Regions from separate parts of the Selenomonas sp. oral taxon 137 str. F0430 genome, predicted to be linked through region 1. Evidence: riboswitches for the same ligand, from Rfam matches in the RefSeq annotation. Region 1 holds a riboswitch; the other holds the start of a gene.
The links. A riboswitch is a leader RNA that binds a small molecule or an ion and turns the genes downstream of it on or off. The one in region 1 is predicted to bind cobalamin.
Positions count from the first base shown of each region.

Region 2: another riboswitch for cobalamin. It lies ahead of cobN (cobaltochelatase subunit CobN); the one in region 1 lies ahead of HMPREF9162_RS01170 (hypothetical protein).

Region 1 is NZ_AENV01000003.1:9,895-17,504, forward strand. It holds gene HMPREF9162_RS01155 (folylpolyglutamate synthase/dihydrofolate synthase family protein) at 1-852, opposite strand, end outside; gene HMPREF9162_RS01160 (valine--tRNA ligase) at 862-3,525, opposite strand; gene HMPREF9162_RS01165 (YhcH/YjgK/YiaL family protein) at 3,649-4,119, opposite strand; cobalamin riboswitch at 4,381-4,564, shown strand; gene HMPREF9162_RS01170 (hypothetical protein) at 4,740-5,081, shown strand; gene HMPREF9162_RS01175 (TonB-dependent receptor domain-containing protein) at 5,120-7,564, shown strand.
Region 2 is NZ_AENV01000005.1:491,771-499,380, reverse strand. It holds gene cobN (cobaltochelatase subunit CobN) at 1-1,875, opposite strand, end outside; cobalamin riboswitch at 2,015-2,243, opposite strand; gene HMPREF9162_RS03590 (lysophospholipid acyltransferase family protein) at 2,331-3,206, opposite strand; gene lpxD (UDP-3-O-(3-hydroxymyristoyl)glucosamine N-acyltransferase) at 3,208-4,227, opposite strand; gene HMPREF9162_RS03580 (OmpH family outer membrane protein) at 4,242-4,673, opposite strand; gene HMPREF9162_RS03575 (hypothetical protein) at 4,688-5,734, opposite strand; gene HMPREF9162_RS03570 (OmpH family outer membrane protein) at 5,826-6,290, opposite strand; gene HMPREF9162_RS03565 (hypothetical protein) at 6,375-7,013, opposite strand; gene HMPREF9162_RS03560 (glycosyltransferase family 39 protein) at 7,135-7,610, opposite strand, start outside.

The sequences.
Region 1 (7,610 bases):
CTCTTCCGTAATGCGCGCATCATCGCGCTCGAGGAGCTTTGCCGCCATGATGACGAGGGCGGCATTCTCCGCCTGATAGGTTCCTGCAAGTGAGAGCTCAAACGGCGCAGGCTCACGGCAGACAAGCGAATGAAACGCAACGCGCTGCCCTCCGCCCGCCGGGAAAATCATATCGGCAGAAAAGTCCTCGCCATAGACAAAGACGTCCGCCGTCATCTCCTCCGCACGCGCTTGGATGATCTCAAGAGGCTTGCCCGACGCCGCCGTGATCACAGGCACGCCCTCCTTGATAATGCCCGCTTTGTGCTCGGCGATGCCCGCGAGCGTACCGCCGCAGCGGTCGGCGTGATCCATGGCGACATTTGTAATGATGGTCAGCATCGGCTCTATGACATTTGTCGAATCGAGCAGACCGCCGAGCCCCGTCTCAATGACGGCGATCTCCACCTTCTCCTCGGCAAAATAGAGGAACGCGAGCGCCGTCAGCGCCTCGAACTGCGTCGGGTGCTCATGTCCCTCCGCGGTCATCTCGTCCGCCGCCGCACGCACGCGCGTTAAGATCGCGGCAAACCGCTCCTCGGAGATGTCCTCTCCGCCGACGCTCATGCGCTCCGTATAGGAAATGAGATGCGGCGACATATAACGTCCGCAGCGAATCCCTGCGGCGCGGTACACGGCATCCATCATCTGTGTCACGGAGCCCTTGCCATTCGTTCCCGCGATGTGGATGCTCCGGTACGCACGCTCGGGATGCCCCAGCCGCGCGCAGAGTTCCTCCATGCGCGACAGCCCCAAACGGATGCCGAACGTATTCAGTTCGTCCAGATATGCCAGTGACTCTTGATAGTCCATCGGCGTACCTCAGAGCTTTACGAGATCCGCAAGGCGAGTTCTGAGGAGCGTGATTTTCTCCTCATAGCCCGCGAGTTTCTCGCGCTCCGCCGCAACGACCTGTGCGGGCGCTTTGGAGGTAAAGCCCGCGTTGGCGAGCTTGCCCGACAAGCGCGCGATCTCCTTTTCGAGATTCGTCTGCTCCTTTTCAAGGCGCGCGCGCTCCTTCGGGACGTCAATCAACCCCGCGAGCGGCAGATAGACCGCCGCGCCCGCGAGTGCCCCCGTCACCGCATTCTCCGGATCGGATGCGTCCGCCGCGAGGAACGTCACGGACGAAGCGGAGGCAAGTGCGAAGAAATAGTCCTCGTGCGCCGCAAAGACCTCCCGCAGCGCCCCGTCCGTCACGCGCAGGATGAGCTCGCTCTTCTTGCCCGGGGGCGTGCTGAGCTCGGCGCGCAGGTTGCGCACGGTCTTAATGACCTCCATGACGGCGGTCATATCGCGCTCCGCCGCCGCATCGAGGTCGCTCTCATGCCCCGCCGGCCAGTGTGCCGTCATGATGCTCTCGCCCTCATGCGGCAGCTTTTGCCAAATCTCCTCCGTGAGGAACGGCATGAAGGGATGCAGGAGACGCAGCGTCCGCTCGAGCACGGTGCGCAGCACATAGAGCGCCGTATTCTTCGCGCGGACATTCTCTTTATCGTAGAGCCGCGCCTTCGTCAGCTCGATGTACCAATCGCAGAACTCGCTCCAGAGGAACTCATAGATCGTGCGCCCCGCCTCGCCGAGCTCGTATTTCTCGAGGTTCGCCGTCACGTCGCGCGCCGTCACCGCACAGCGCGAGAGAATCCAGCGGTCGGCGAGCGTATAGTCCTCCGCCGCGGGGACGAAGGAGGTGTCCGCCCCCTCGAAATTCATCAGCATGTAGCGCGATGCGTTCCATATCTTATTGGCAAAATTACGCGCCGCCTCGACGCGCTCCCAGTAAAAACGCATATCGTTGCCCGGCGTATTGCCTGTGATGAGCATGAACCGGAGCGTGTCCGCGCCGTATTTCTCAATGACCTCGACGGGATCGATGCCGTTGCCAAGGGACTTTGACATCTTGCGTCCCTCGCTGTCGCGCACGAGCCCGTGGATGAATATGTCGCGGAACGGCACGTCGCCGCCGAAGCGCAGCCCCATCATGACCATGCGCGCCACCCAGAAGAAGATGATGTCGTAGCCCGTGACGAGCGCCGCCGTCGGGTAAAAATGACGCAGATCCTTCGTATCGTCCGGCCATCCCATCGTCTCAAACGGCCAAAGCCCCGAGCTGAACCATGTGTCGAGGACGTCCTCGTCCTGCCGGATCTTCGTCGAGCCGCAGTGCGCGCACGCCGTCAAATCCTCACGCGAAACGCTCGTCTCGCCGCAGTCGTCGCAGTGCCACGCGGGGATGCGGTGTCCCCACCAAAGCTGACGCGAGATGCACCAGTCGCGGATATTCTCGAGCCAGTTTTCATAAATCTTCGTAAAGCGATCGGGCACAAAGCGGATACGCCCGTCCCGCACCGCCGCGATCGCGGGCTCTGCAAGTTCCTCCATGCGGACGAACCACTGCTTTGAGACGAGCGGCTCGATCGTCGTGCCGCAGCGTGAGCAGTGTCCGACCGCGTGCTCATGTCCCTCGGTCGAAACAAGTGCGCCGATCTCCTCGAGCTCCTTCACGAGCGCCTTGCGGCAGGCATAGCGATCCATGCCCTCATAATGCCCCGCGCCCGCGGTCATCTTCCCTTCCGTATCGATGACGATGATCTGCGCCAGATTGTGCCGCAGTCCCATCTCAAAGTCGTTCGGGTCGTGCGCCGGCGTCACCTTGACCGCGCCCGTCCCAAATGCGGGATCGACATAGGCGTCGGCAAAGAGCGGGATGCGCCGTCCCACGACGGGCAGAATCAGCGTTTTCCCGACGAGATGTTTGTACCGTTCGTCGTCCGGGTGTACCGCGACGCCCGTATCGCCGAACATCGTCTCGGGGCGCGTGGTTGCGATCTCGACGTACTCGTCCGTCCCCTCGATCGCATAGCGCAGATGCCAGAGATGCCCCTCTTCCGTCTCGTGGTTCACCTCGATGTCGGAGATCGCCGTCGTGCAGGACGGGCACCAGTTCGTGATGCGCGTGCCTTGATAGATGAGCCCCTGCTCGTAGAGACTGACGAACGCCTCGCGCACCGCACGCGAACATCCCCCGTCCATCGTGAACCGCTCGCGCGCCCAGTCACAGGACGAACCGAGCATCCGCAGCTGATACATGATGCGGTCGCCGTACTGCTCCTTCCACGCCCACACGCGCTCGAGGAACTTCTCGCGCCCGAGGTCGAACCGCGTCGTCCCCTCCGCGCGCAGCGACTCCTCGACCTTTGCCTGCGTCGCGATGCCCGCATGGTCGCAGCCCGGCACCCAGATGACGTTCTTCCCGCGCATCCGCTGATACCGCACGAGGATATCCTGCAGAGTATTGTCGAGTGCATGCCCCATGTGGAGCTGTCCCGTCACATTCGGCGGCGGGATGACGACGCTGTACGGTTCGCGGCTCTCGTCCGCCTCTTGATGAAAAAATCCGTGATCTTCCCAATACGCATACCATTTCCGCTCAAAGGAAGCGGGATCGTAGTTCTTCGGAATATTGGCGCCCTGCTCTTCTGACATCTATTTCGTTCCTCCCGAAAAAAGCGCCCCGTCCCGAGGGGGACGAGGGCGCCCGCACATCGTCGTTTATTTTGGTATGAAATACTACGTAAGAGTAGCACAAAACAATATTTTTTGCAAGGATCACGACGTCATGAGAGACGAATGAACCTTAACGACCGCCTTGCGGATCTCCATCGGCTCGCCTGCTGCGACCGTCGGGCGGTGGATTTCCCCCGGCGCAAAGATCGTCACCGTCCCCGGCACGGCGTCGATATACTCCGGATCGGGCGTCCCGCGGTAAAAGATCAGATCGCGCTCGGGGATGCGCGCCGCGACCTCTCCCTCTGTGCCCTGCGGCGCATAGTGCAGCCGCTCCGCTCCGCGCGCGAGGTACTGCACATCGTAGTACTGCTCGTGCGCCTCCGCGCGCTGATCGCCGTACCGCCGCGTCACCGCGTCGAACACATCCGCGTACATATCATCGCCCGCAATCTCCACGCGCCCCGCCTGCATATTTGCAATATCGCGCAGATGCAGCACCTGCAGCGCCTTTTGAATCGGCGCCGGCAGCGACTTATCCTTCACCATTTCCTTTAGTTGTCCGGTTTGCATATGTTGAACCTCCTTCATTGAATCCTATATTTCACGGCTGCCGCAGGAAGCTTTCCGTATCCTGCCCAAAACAATATCCACAAAATACCGCGCCAAGCGGTTCTTAAACCTCATTCTACCGAATCAAACGCATTCATGCAAGACAAAATCACTTCCTAATAAACATTCAATATTTTTGCATATTCTTTTTTTCTGTTCCACCCGAATCCATCTTGACAAATTCCATTCCCCTATAATACAATAAGCGCGCATTATAATATCATAAACTTAAACGGAACAGGTGTCCTTTGGACTTAATAGGGAATTCGGTGTAAAGCCGAAGCGGTCCCGCCACCGTAAGGAAGAGCAATACTGTATGATGTCACTGGGGAGATCGTCTCCTTGGGAAGGCGCAGCTGCGCGATGATTCCGAGCCGGGAGAACTGCCTGTTTGACGCTCACCGCCTGACCCACGAGCGATGGGGAGGAGAGCCGCGCCCACAGCGGCGGTATGACGGCATTTTCCTGCGCGGAGAACGCCGTTTTTTTGTGAGATTTTTCCAAAAGGGGGTGAGGAAATGCGTTTATACAGGATGTTGTTCTTTGCTCTTCTGCTTGTCCTGTGCACAGGCGGCAGAGGAATGGCGGCGGAGGTCTCGGACGATCCGATGATGCTCGAGTGGACGACGACGAAGGTCTGGATCTCGGGCGGCGAGCTGTGCGTGTCCGGCATTTTTGAAAATCGACGCGACGACATCACTGTCACGGCGCTGAACGACTTCACAATGCAGATCACATTCACGCGCGCCGACGGCACGACCTACCAATTCGTCGGCACGCCGAAGCGCCTGCCCATGTGCAAAGTCCCTGCGGGTGAGACAAAACGGCTGACACTGAACTTCGGCTCATTCGAAGGACAGTGGAAAACATGGGTCACGGAGCAGAACTACGAATTCTCTTACATCAACGGAGCGCGGTGGTAATCCGCAGCCCCTAGAAGCGTCAAGGAGGAACTATCGGTATGAAGAAAAAGCAGCTGTCGGCGCTGATTGCCCTCGCATTCGTGTCCATTGGGGGGGGGCATAACGCCGCCTATGCCGCACATGATGAAAATCTCAATTCGTATACGCTGGATGACGTCGTCGTCTCGGCAGAGCGTACGAAGGATCAGTTCGGCGACACGATTACAGAGCAGTCCTATTATCGTACGGGCGGTGACGTCAAAGTCATCACACGCGAGGAGATCGAGAAACGTCATTACGTTGATCTGACCGAGGCAATCAAGCGCATTCCGGGCATCACGTTCCAGAATCCCGGCTACCGCGGCGGCGAGTACGGCTATCAGTTCTACAACAACGGAGTCTCCATCAACGGCGACACACGCGTCATCATTCTCATCGATGGACGCCGTGTGGACAATCTCACAAGTACGCGCGTCGGCGGCAACAGCAAAACCGGCACCAAGTCGACAGGCGTGAATCTCGATCAGCTCATCGGTATGGAGAGCGTCGACAAGATCGAGGTCATCAAGGGGCCGGGTGCCTCTGTATACGGTCCCGATGCAACGGGCGGCGTCATCAACATCATCACGCGCAAGGGCGGCGAGCAGCAGAAAGGGACGCTTGATCTCTCCACGGGGGCATGGCACAAACATAATTATGCACTGACGCTCTCGGGATCGGCACTTCCCGATCACAGCCTGCGCTATTTCTTCACGACAACCCGTTCGATGAGCGGCGATACGAAATTCGTGGACGGCGTTGTGGGCGGCACAGGCACGCTCGGCGGATCCGAGTACAAGGAAGACGCTCTGAATATCCGTCTGGACAAGAAGCTCAGCGATAAGCAAAATCTCAAGCTCTGGTATAATTTCAAACAGGGAAAAGACGGCTATCCGATCTCCGTGCCGAGCCTCAAATACTGGAACGAAGCCGATTGGGACAGAATCATATTCAAGGCGGCTGTCGGCGACCTTAACAGCAACAATGTATTACAGGATATGACTAATTCGCAAGGTAAATGGGTGCCAAAACGTGGTGACACAGACGTCCCTGGCTACCGCAATCTCTTTGCACTTGACGGGCAGGTCTATCGCTCGTTCAGTAAGTTCAAGGACAATGACTGGGAACTCATGTGGACGTTCAATAAAGAGAACGGCATGGAGAGTTTCCTGCGTCTTTATAGTCAGAACCACCGCTATTCCAACCGGGATTATTTCCGTTGGCGCAGAGACGGAAAGAGCGCAAAAGATCTTGCTGACGAATACCGCGCCGCATTCCCAAGCGGTGCAACGAACGAACAGCTGACGCAGTGGATTCACGAGCATCTTGCGCCGTTCCCGGGCGGAGATCAAGCCAGGGTCAAGGAGTGGCTTGAGGCGACGGGCGGAACGGCAAAGGAGCCGACCAGTTGGCAGGAAGAACGCAACCGCGGTATTCAAGTGCAGTATGCAAAGTCCCTCGGCAAGAACGATATCATCGCCAGTATCACCTATGACCGTGCGAAGAACTACAGCAAGAAGCTTGAGGACGACGGTTCTGTTGTCTCATCACATGTCGGACGCAACTCCATCCTCGGCTATGTGCAGGATAAAATTCATGTTTCGGATAAATTCGATATTACTCCTGCGCTGCGCTATTCCTACTACTCCTCCTACGAATCAAATACGGCAGGCGACAAGGTGCAGGGCAAAGGATCGTCACGCACCGTGACACCGGCGCTCAATCTCCAATACACATTTGACTACTCCACCGATCTCTATTTCGGCTGGACACGCATCTACCGTCCCCTGCGCCAAGGCGACTATACCTCGACCGACGGCGTATTCAACACGCCGCTGGACGACGAGCGCGGCGACGCATGGACGCTCGGCATCCGCAAGGAGTTCTCCGAACATACGTCGGCAGCAGTCCACTATGACTGGACACGCATGAACAATGCCATTGCAACGCTCCCCATTTGGAACGGTACGAAATTCACGAGTACGGCGGTCAACGCGAAAGAGGATAAAAAATCCTTCAATATCACCGTTGATCATAAACTGAATAAATACGTGACAATGAGTGCTTCCTACTCACATATGCTGGACAAGTGGATGGCAAAGAACGGTTGGATTCTCGATCCGAGTTGGGGATATCAAAACAGCACGGACATCAATACGCAAATCAACCGTCTGCGCCCGCAAAACCACTATGCGCTCAATATTTCTTACGAGAAGGGCAGACTCTATACGGGGCTGCTTGCCAACTGGTACACAGGTGCAAGTACCAACGCCTTTACAAGCAGCCGCTTCCTCATTCTCGATTGGAATCTCAACTATGAGCTGCAAAAGGATATGACGGTATACCTCGTGGTCAACAACCTGACGAACAAGGCATACGAGACGTCATACAGCAGCTATCTCGGACTTGGCGGCGCGGCAATGCCGGGGCGGAGCTGGATGATCGGCGCGCGGTACAATTTCTAATGCGCCGCGGCATATAGACCGCTCCCTAGGGGCTGTTGCATGATGC
Region 2 (7,610 bases), on a different contig from region 1:
TTCGCGCACAAGCTCCGCGGCGGCGTCCGCCGATTCGGGCTGCGTGCGGGCAAAATGCCCGTACTCGTCGAGTGCGCGCTCGAGCTCCGCAATATCGTCGCACGCGCCTGCAAGGCTCATCGGCGGCGAGAGGTGACTGATGAGACACGCCGCGCCGCGCCGTTTTGCCTGAATGCCCTCGCCGACAATCGTCATCCAGTAGGGATAGATGTCGGGCAGGTCGCCGATGGAGATGTCGGGGTAGCACGAGGGCGAGAGTCCCGCGTTCTTGCCCGGGAGCCATTCAAGCGAGCCGTGCGTGCCGACATGGACGACGGCGTCCACACGGCGTACCGTGCGCAGCCAGTGATAGAACGCAAGATAGTGATGCGTCGGCGCGGCGTCGGGCGAGTGGAGGAGTTTCCCCGGATCTTCGCCGAATCCGCGCGGCGGCTGTATGGTGATGAGGATGTTGCCCTTTTCGATGCCGGGCAGGATAAAGGTGTCGTCCGCAACGAGCACGTCGCCCGGCGGTTCGCCCCAGTCGACGCACATGCGCTCCCGAACGCGTGCGGGGAGCGTTTCAAAGTAATCGCGGTAATCCGCCGCCGGGAGACGCCCGCAGGCATTTTGAATCTGCGCGTCGGTCAGACAGCGGCGGTCGTTCGTCGCCTGCGCCGTGATCTCGTCCATGAGCGCCTGCGCCGTCTCGGGGATGTCCTCGACGCGGTATCCCGCCTCCTTCATCGCGCGCAGGAGACGCACGACGCTCTCGGGCGAGTCCAGCCCCGCCGCACTGCCGATGCTCGCGTTCGTGGGCGGATAGTTGTGGAAAATAACGGCGATCTTCTTCTCGGCATTCTCTTTGCGCCGCAATACGGCATAGCGATGCGCCCGCCGCGCGAGGAGCTCCATGCGCTCGGGGAGCGCGACATAGACGGACAGCCCGTCCTCCATGCGCTGTTTCGCCGCGATCGGCACGGCGTGGATAGCGCCGTCGAACTCCGGCAGGCTCACGCTGATGGAGACCTCCATCGCGTTCATCCCGATGAGGGAGTCCTCCCACTCCACGCGCTCGGCGAGTATCGTATACGCCTGCAGCCACGGCACACCGAGCCGTACGAGTTCTTCGATCGGCGTCCCCGCCGCGTGCAGGGAAAATTTCAAGCAGCTCACGACGACGTCGACCGCCGGCTCCCCGTCACGGTAAAAGTAACGGTGCAGCGTCTCCGCAAACGGCGGCGAACCGAGCTCTGCGTTCGCAAGCGTATTCGTAAATACAGGGATGACGTTCAGCCCCGCCGCTTCAAAAGCGCGCACGAGCGCCGTGTGATAGGTGAAATCGCCCATGATCCACTCGGAGCGGTAGAATACGATGCCCGCCGTCGGACGCGCAGGGTCGACGTGCGCCGCACGGTACGCCGCGATGTCGGCGCAGTTCCCCCGGTAGTCGGGATGCCACACGCCGTGCCACGGCTGTTCCTGCGGCGGCGGCACCTCTCCCGTATAGCCCCCGAAGCGTGCCGCGAGATAGAACATCGCACCGCGCACGTTCTCCTCCCCGTCAAAGCGGAAATAGCGGCGCAGCTCCATCAGATCGTCATCCGTCATGCCATGCGAAATACGCTCCGCCCCGCTGTTCTCTACGAGGAACGCATGGCATTTCCGCGCGCGCAGGAGATAGGCGGATGCACGTTGAAGAAAGGGGCGATCCAGCCCCGTCCCCATCCATAGGAAGAGCACGGCATCCGCCGCCGCCGAGATGCGCATGTGGGCGGGCGACCATTCGTCCTCGCCCTGCACATAGTATGCCGCACAGGAGACGCCCTCCGGCAGCGCGAGACGTCCCGCCATATAATAATTTCTCGATACGTTGGTATAAAAGGCGATATGCATAACGCCGATAACTCCTTGTTATGATGCCGCGGACAATAAAAAAATCCACCCCTCGGTGGATTCTACGCGCCGACCTGCGGCACAATGCGGTCAATGCTCTGCCGACGCTGCAAATCCCCTCCCCATCGCTCGTGGGTCAAACGGTGACTGTCGGTAGGGCAGTTCTCCCGGCTCAGGTTCACAGCTCCTCTGCACCTTCCCAAAGCAACAGCTTCAGTGGCTCTATCGAAAGACGCACATTTTCACCTTTCGGCAAAAACATCGCGCTTTTCTGCAAATTTGCTCCCCAATACGGTGGCGTGACCGCGCCGGAAACGCTCCGGCTTCTCTATTAAATCCTTGCGGATACCCAACCCGTGCAGTACGGGCGGTACACCACGCAAGATGCTGCGTGCACCGCTCTCTCTGCACATTCTATATTATTTGCGCTTATTATAACATTGATTTTATTCTTGTCAAGTGCTGCGCTCACGAATAGATTTCCATCGATCGTGCAGCCAAAACCATTCCTCCGGGTATTTCCGCACCCATGCCTCGATACGATCGTTGACGTACTGCGTCGTTTGGCGGATATCCGCTTCCTTATCCTCGGTCTTGGGCGCACGGATCGCAGACTCGACGAGGAGCACATGATGCCCGTTCGGCTCCCGATGCATGAACACGGGGAAAATCGGAACGCTCCGGAACCGTCCGATGGACGCCGCGCCTGTGAACGCGTTCGTCTCCCGGCCGAAAAAATCGATGATGATGCCGTCACGCAGACTCGGATCCTGATCGCTGATGAGTCCGATGATCCAGCCCTCGGCGAGCATCCGGAACATCTCACGCACACTGCTGCTGTAGGTAATGTGCATCCCGACGAGTGTGCGGTACTCATTGATGAAGCGATCCATCCCCGCCGAGGACTGCTTCTTGGCGACGCCGACGAGCGGGTAGCCCGCACAGGCGAACGCCCCTCCCATGAGCTCCCAGTTGCCGCTGTGCGAGGTCGCAAAGATCGCGCCCTTGCCCTCCGCCATGACGGCGTTCAGCTCGTCCACCGCGCCGACGATCGTCACATAGTCCGACATGTGCTCCTTCATCACCGGGAAACGCAGCACTTCCATGAGCATCGTGCCAAAGCGCAGGCTGCTCGCACGCGCGATGCGATCCGCCTGCGCCGCGTCCGTATGCAGGCAGCGCATGACCTGTTCGCGTGCGAGCCGTTTGCGTTTTGCCGGGACGAAGATCCATGCGATTTTTGCGAGCGCTTCGCCGAGCAGCATCGCCGCGGTATGGGGCAGCAGACAGATGAGACGGCTGAGGAGTTTTACCGCATAGTAGGAAAGCATCTCAGGCGTCCCCGGAGAGCTTCTTTTCGAGCGCCTTCAGCTTTTTTGCCATCTCCGGCAGACGACGGATCGCTGCCTGTACGCGCAGCCACTCGGCATGAGACTGCACCGGGAACCCTGCGCCGAACGTCCCCTCCGGCATATCGCCGATGATGCCCGAGCGCGCGGCATAGACCGAGTTTGCGCCGATGTTGATGTGCCCGACCGTGCCGACCTGCCCGCCGAACGTAACGTTGTGCCCGACCTTCGTTGATCCGGAGATGCCCGTCTGCGCAACGATAAGACAGTTCGCCCCGATATTACAGTTGTGCCCGATATGGACGAGGTTGTCGATCTTCGTCCCCTTGCCGATGACGGTTGCGCCGAGTGTCGCGCGGTCGATGCCGACATGGGCACCGATCTCAACGTCGTCCTCGATGACGACGCCGCCGACCTGCGGCACCTTTGTATGTACGCCCCGCTCCGTCGTAAAGCCGAAGCCATCCGCGCCGATGACCGCACAGCTGTGAATCGTGCAGCGCGCCCCGACGCGGCAGTGCTCGCGCACAACGGCGTTCGGGTAGAGCGTCGTCCCGTCGCCGATCTCGCTGTACTGCCCGACGTAGGTATGCGGATAGAGCGTCACGCCTGCGCCGATCACAGCGTTGTCGTCCACATAGGCAAAGGGCAGGACGGTCGCGCCCGCGCCGATGCGGACGCCTGCGCCGATGTACGCCTCGTCGCTCACACCGACCGGGTGTTCGATCGCAGGAGTAAAGATCGCGAGCAGCTTTGCAAACGCAGCCTTGGGATCGTCCACATAGATCACCGCACACGAAAAGCCCTCCGTGCCGCCGGGCAGAAGGAGGGCACCCACGCGCCCTTCGCAGGCGCGTGCCTCATCAATATGCGGGGGCACGGCAAAGGCGAGATCGTCCACGCCCGCCTCATCGAGAGCGGCAAGGCTTTTTATGATGCGTCCGGTGTCGCCGCCCGCCCTGCCGCCAACCAGTACAGCAATCTCACCGACTGTCTTTTCCATGCATGATTCCCCTTTTATTGAAGTTTTTGAATGACTTCATCGGTCAGATCTGTGCCGCCGGAGATGACGGTTGGGTACTTCTTTGAGCTGTCCATCACGACGTCGAGTTTCTTATCCTTTACAATCTCTTGGACGGCAGCGTCCATCTTCTGTTCGAGCTGAACGCTGTAGACTTGGTTCAGCCCCGCCATCTTGCGTTGGGCGTCCATCTGTACCTGCTGTACTTCCTCCGGCGTCATATTGGGGTTCGCCTGGAACCGCTGCTGTGCCTCCGCCTGTGCCTCGGCGAGCTTCGTATTGGCTTCCGCAACGAGAGATTGCAGCTGCGGTGCTTCATTCTGCACACGCTCACGATCGACCGTGCCGACATGCACCTGGCCGCAGCCCGCCGTAAAGATACTCGCCGCAAGAAGGACAGCCGCAGGGGCTGCGCTGAAATATTTCATGGATAAAGTTCCTTTCATTCTTTGATGCTCTGCATTTCCTGCACCATCTCCGCTGTGATATCACGCGCCGTCACGGAGACAAGCGGAGTTCGCCGCACGGGAGCAAATGCATCTGCCCCCGGCAGATGTGCCGCGGCGCGCTCCTCGGGCGCGGCGAGGACGAGGGAGAGCTTATGCATGAGCGCGAGCTTTGCCGCGCGGCTGCGCACATCGCGTAAAATCTGCTCCTCAAGGGCATCCGCACTGCTGCGTACCTGCGCCAAGCGCAGGGCGCGTTGCGCCGCCGCACTGCGCGCTTCCTGTGCCTCCTGCGCGCGCTTCATCATCTGCGCGCCGCGTTCCTCCGCTGCGGCGCGCAGACGATCCGCCTCCGCTTTCTGCGCGGCGACGGTCTCCCCCGCGCGCGCCGTCCATGCTGCCTCCTGCGGCTCGATGCGCGCCGCGACACGTGCCGCAATCTCATCCCGCCACGCATTGTAGAGCGCAATTTGACGCGCCCCGCGCTCGGTCTTAAGCGCATCTAGCTGCTGCTCCCAGCCCGCGCGCTCGCGAGCAAGCTCCTCCTCGGAGACGCGCAGCCCGTGCATGGCGCGCTGATTGTCGATCTTGAGGTTGAGGTTGAGGATCGCGTTCAGATACTCGTCGTCGATCGCCTTGCTGCGCGCCTTGTAGTCCGCCTCCGTTTCCTTTGCATAGACCTCCATCAGGCGTTTGCGCTCACGTTCAAGTGCGACGCGCGCCCCGATGACAGTCTGCGCGTTCTTTTGCCACACGGAGTCATCAAATGGCGCGGGATCTGCATCAGGCGGAGTAACCTCCTGTGCGGCCGGCATATCCTCTATGCGCAGCGAAAGCATGCGTTCCTCGGCGCGAAGCTGCACGAGACGTTCATAGGCGGGGTGTGCCGCGAGTACCTCCGTGATCCGAAGGAAAGCAATGTCGCTCTCTTCGGAAGCATGCTCTTTTTTGGGAGTGAGGAACATGAGGAGCAGGAGAATCAGCAGCAGCGCCGCTCCCCCCGCAAGAATCTGCCCGCGCCTTGTGTGCCAAAGTTCGCGCATACGCCCGTCTCCTCCCGCGCTTTCCTATAAAAATGTACCGAGCAGCGCTCTGCCCGGTACATATGCGCATGTCAATATCGTAGGATGTGGATTACTTGCTGAGCTGCTTGATGACATCCTGCGTGATGTCCTGTCCGCCATAGACCACAGCGCCCTTATCGATGACGACGGAGAGTCCCTTCTTCTCCGCGACGCTCTTCACGGCGTCCTGAATGCTCTTCTCAATCGGCTCCATCAGCTCTTCATTCTTCTGCTGAAGGCGCTGACTCGTCTGCTGATAGTAATCGGATTTCTCCTGATCATTCATGTTTGCCGACTTCGACTCAAAATCCGCCTGTGCCTCCTGCGCAGCCTTCTGCATCTCTGCACTGGCCGCCGCGAGCTGCGGATGCTGGCTGCCGACCTGACGGTAGTCCACAACACCGACCGCGGACGACGCCGCCGACGCAATGCCCGAGCCGCTCTGCGTGAGCGCGAGCGCAACCACCGAGCCGACGAAGACGACGGCGATGAGGATGCTGATGAATTTAACCTGCTTCTTCTCAAGTTTGATCATGAAAAAATCTCCTTTTCCTATAAGAAACTCCGGCACGAATGCCGAATGCACTCATTATAACAAAGAGTGCGCCGCAATTCAATATCATTTTACTTTGCGATAAGAGGAAAGCGCGTTTTCAAGATTCATCGCGATCAGCTTATCGTCTTGAAAGGTCACGCGGGCTACGCGTCCGTCGGGTACCGCCCACCCGTAGGTCTCTGTCTCGGCTCCCGGGACGACGCTCTCGCCGAGCTTTGTTCCGTCCGCACCAAGCGCATAGCGTACGCCCACAAGGTTCATCCCGTAGGTGAGCGTATCGTATTTTGCCTTGGTCACGGAACCGTTCACCGTCTCGGCAATCTCATCCGTTGCACGGAGCTCCTTGCTGACGAGCCGCGGATAAGAGAGCGGATTGTTGAGCCAATTCTCATGCAGGAACGTGCATGTGACCACTTTGTAGGGACCGTCCTGCCACTCATAGGTATCCGTGTAGACGCCGCTCTCGATACTCTTGCCAACGTGGCGTCCCTTTCCGTACATTGCCTCGACATCGCCGCGCGTCATCCCCGGTTCGATAGAAGCAAAATTCTCAGCAGTAATCACCTGCTGCGGGTCGCGTTCTCCCTGAAGAGCCCCCGATCCCGGTGCACGCTCCGCCGACTTTCCTCCGCAGCCCATGATCAGCATGGACGAGACAACAAAGACGGCGGCTGCAAGACCTTGCTTTTTAATGTTCACCATGGCTTCCCCTCTTTCTCCGTGCCCTTACGGGCACAACTCTCCTAACAATTCCCCGCAGAATAGTTATGTCTCAATCATACACCATACGGCGTAATTCCGCAAGATAAACACATAAAACCGCTTACTCCTTCTGTGCCGCACGCCGGTAGATGCGCAGCTTCGTCTTCTGCGCAGGCATCTCGCCAAGCAGCTCCCACTCCTCCGCCGCAAAATTCTCGGTAAAAGCGTCGAAGGCGTGCCGCTCCACCACAAGATAGACCGTGCGGTCACGCGGCAGCTCGTCGAGCGGAAGGAACGGCATAACGTTCTTGCTGTTCCAGCTCATCTCCTTTGGTGCACGCGCCGCAATCTCCTCGCGCGCCGCGAGCTCATACATCGTGTGCCCCGTATAGTAGGGAACGGTCGCCGTATAGTCGCCGTAACAAACGAGCAGATCGTCGGCTTGTATCTGCGGGCGGATGAGCTCCGCCGCTTCCTTCCCGCTGAAATGCCCGTCGTGCATCGCGTAATTCGTCACGAGGAGCACCACGGCGAGGTACATCCCGACGCCCACCGTCCCTGCAGCGCGCAGGACGCGAGGATTTTGCAGCAGCAGAC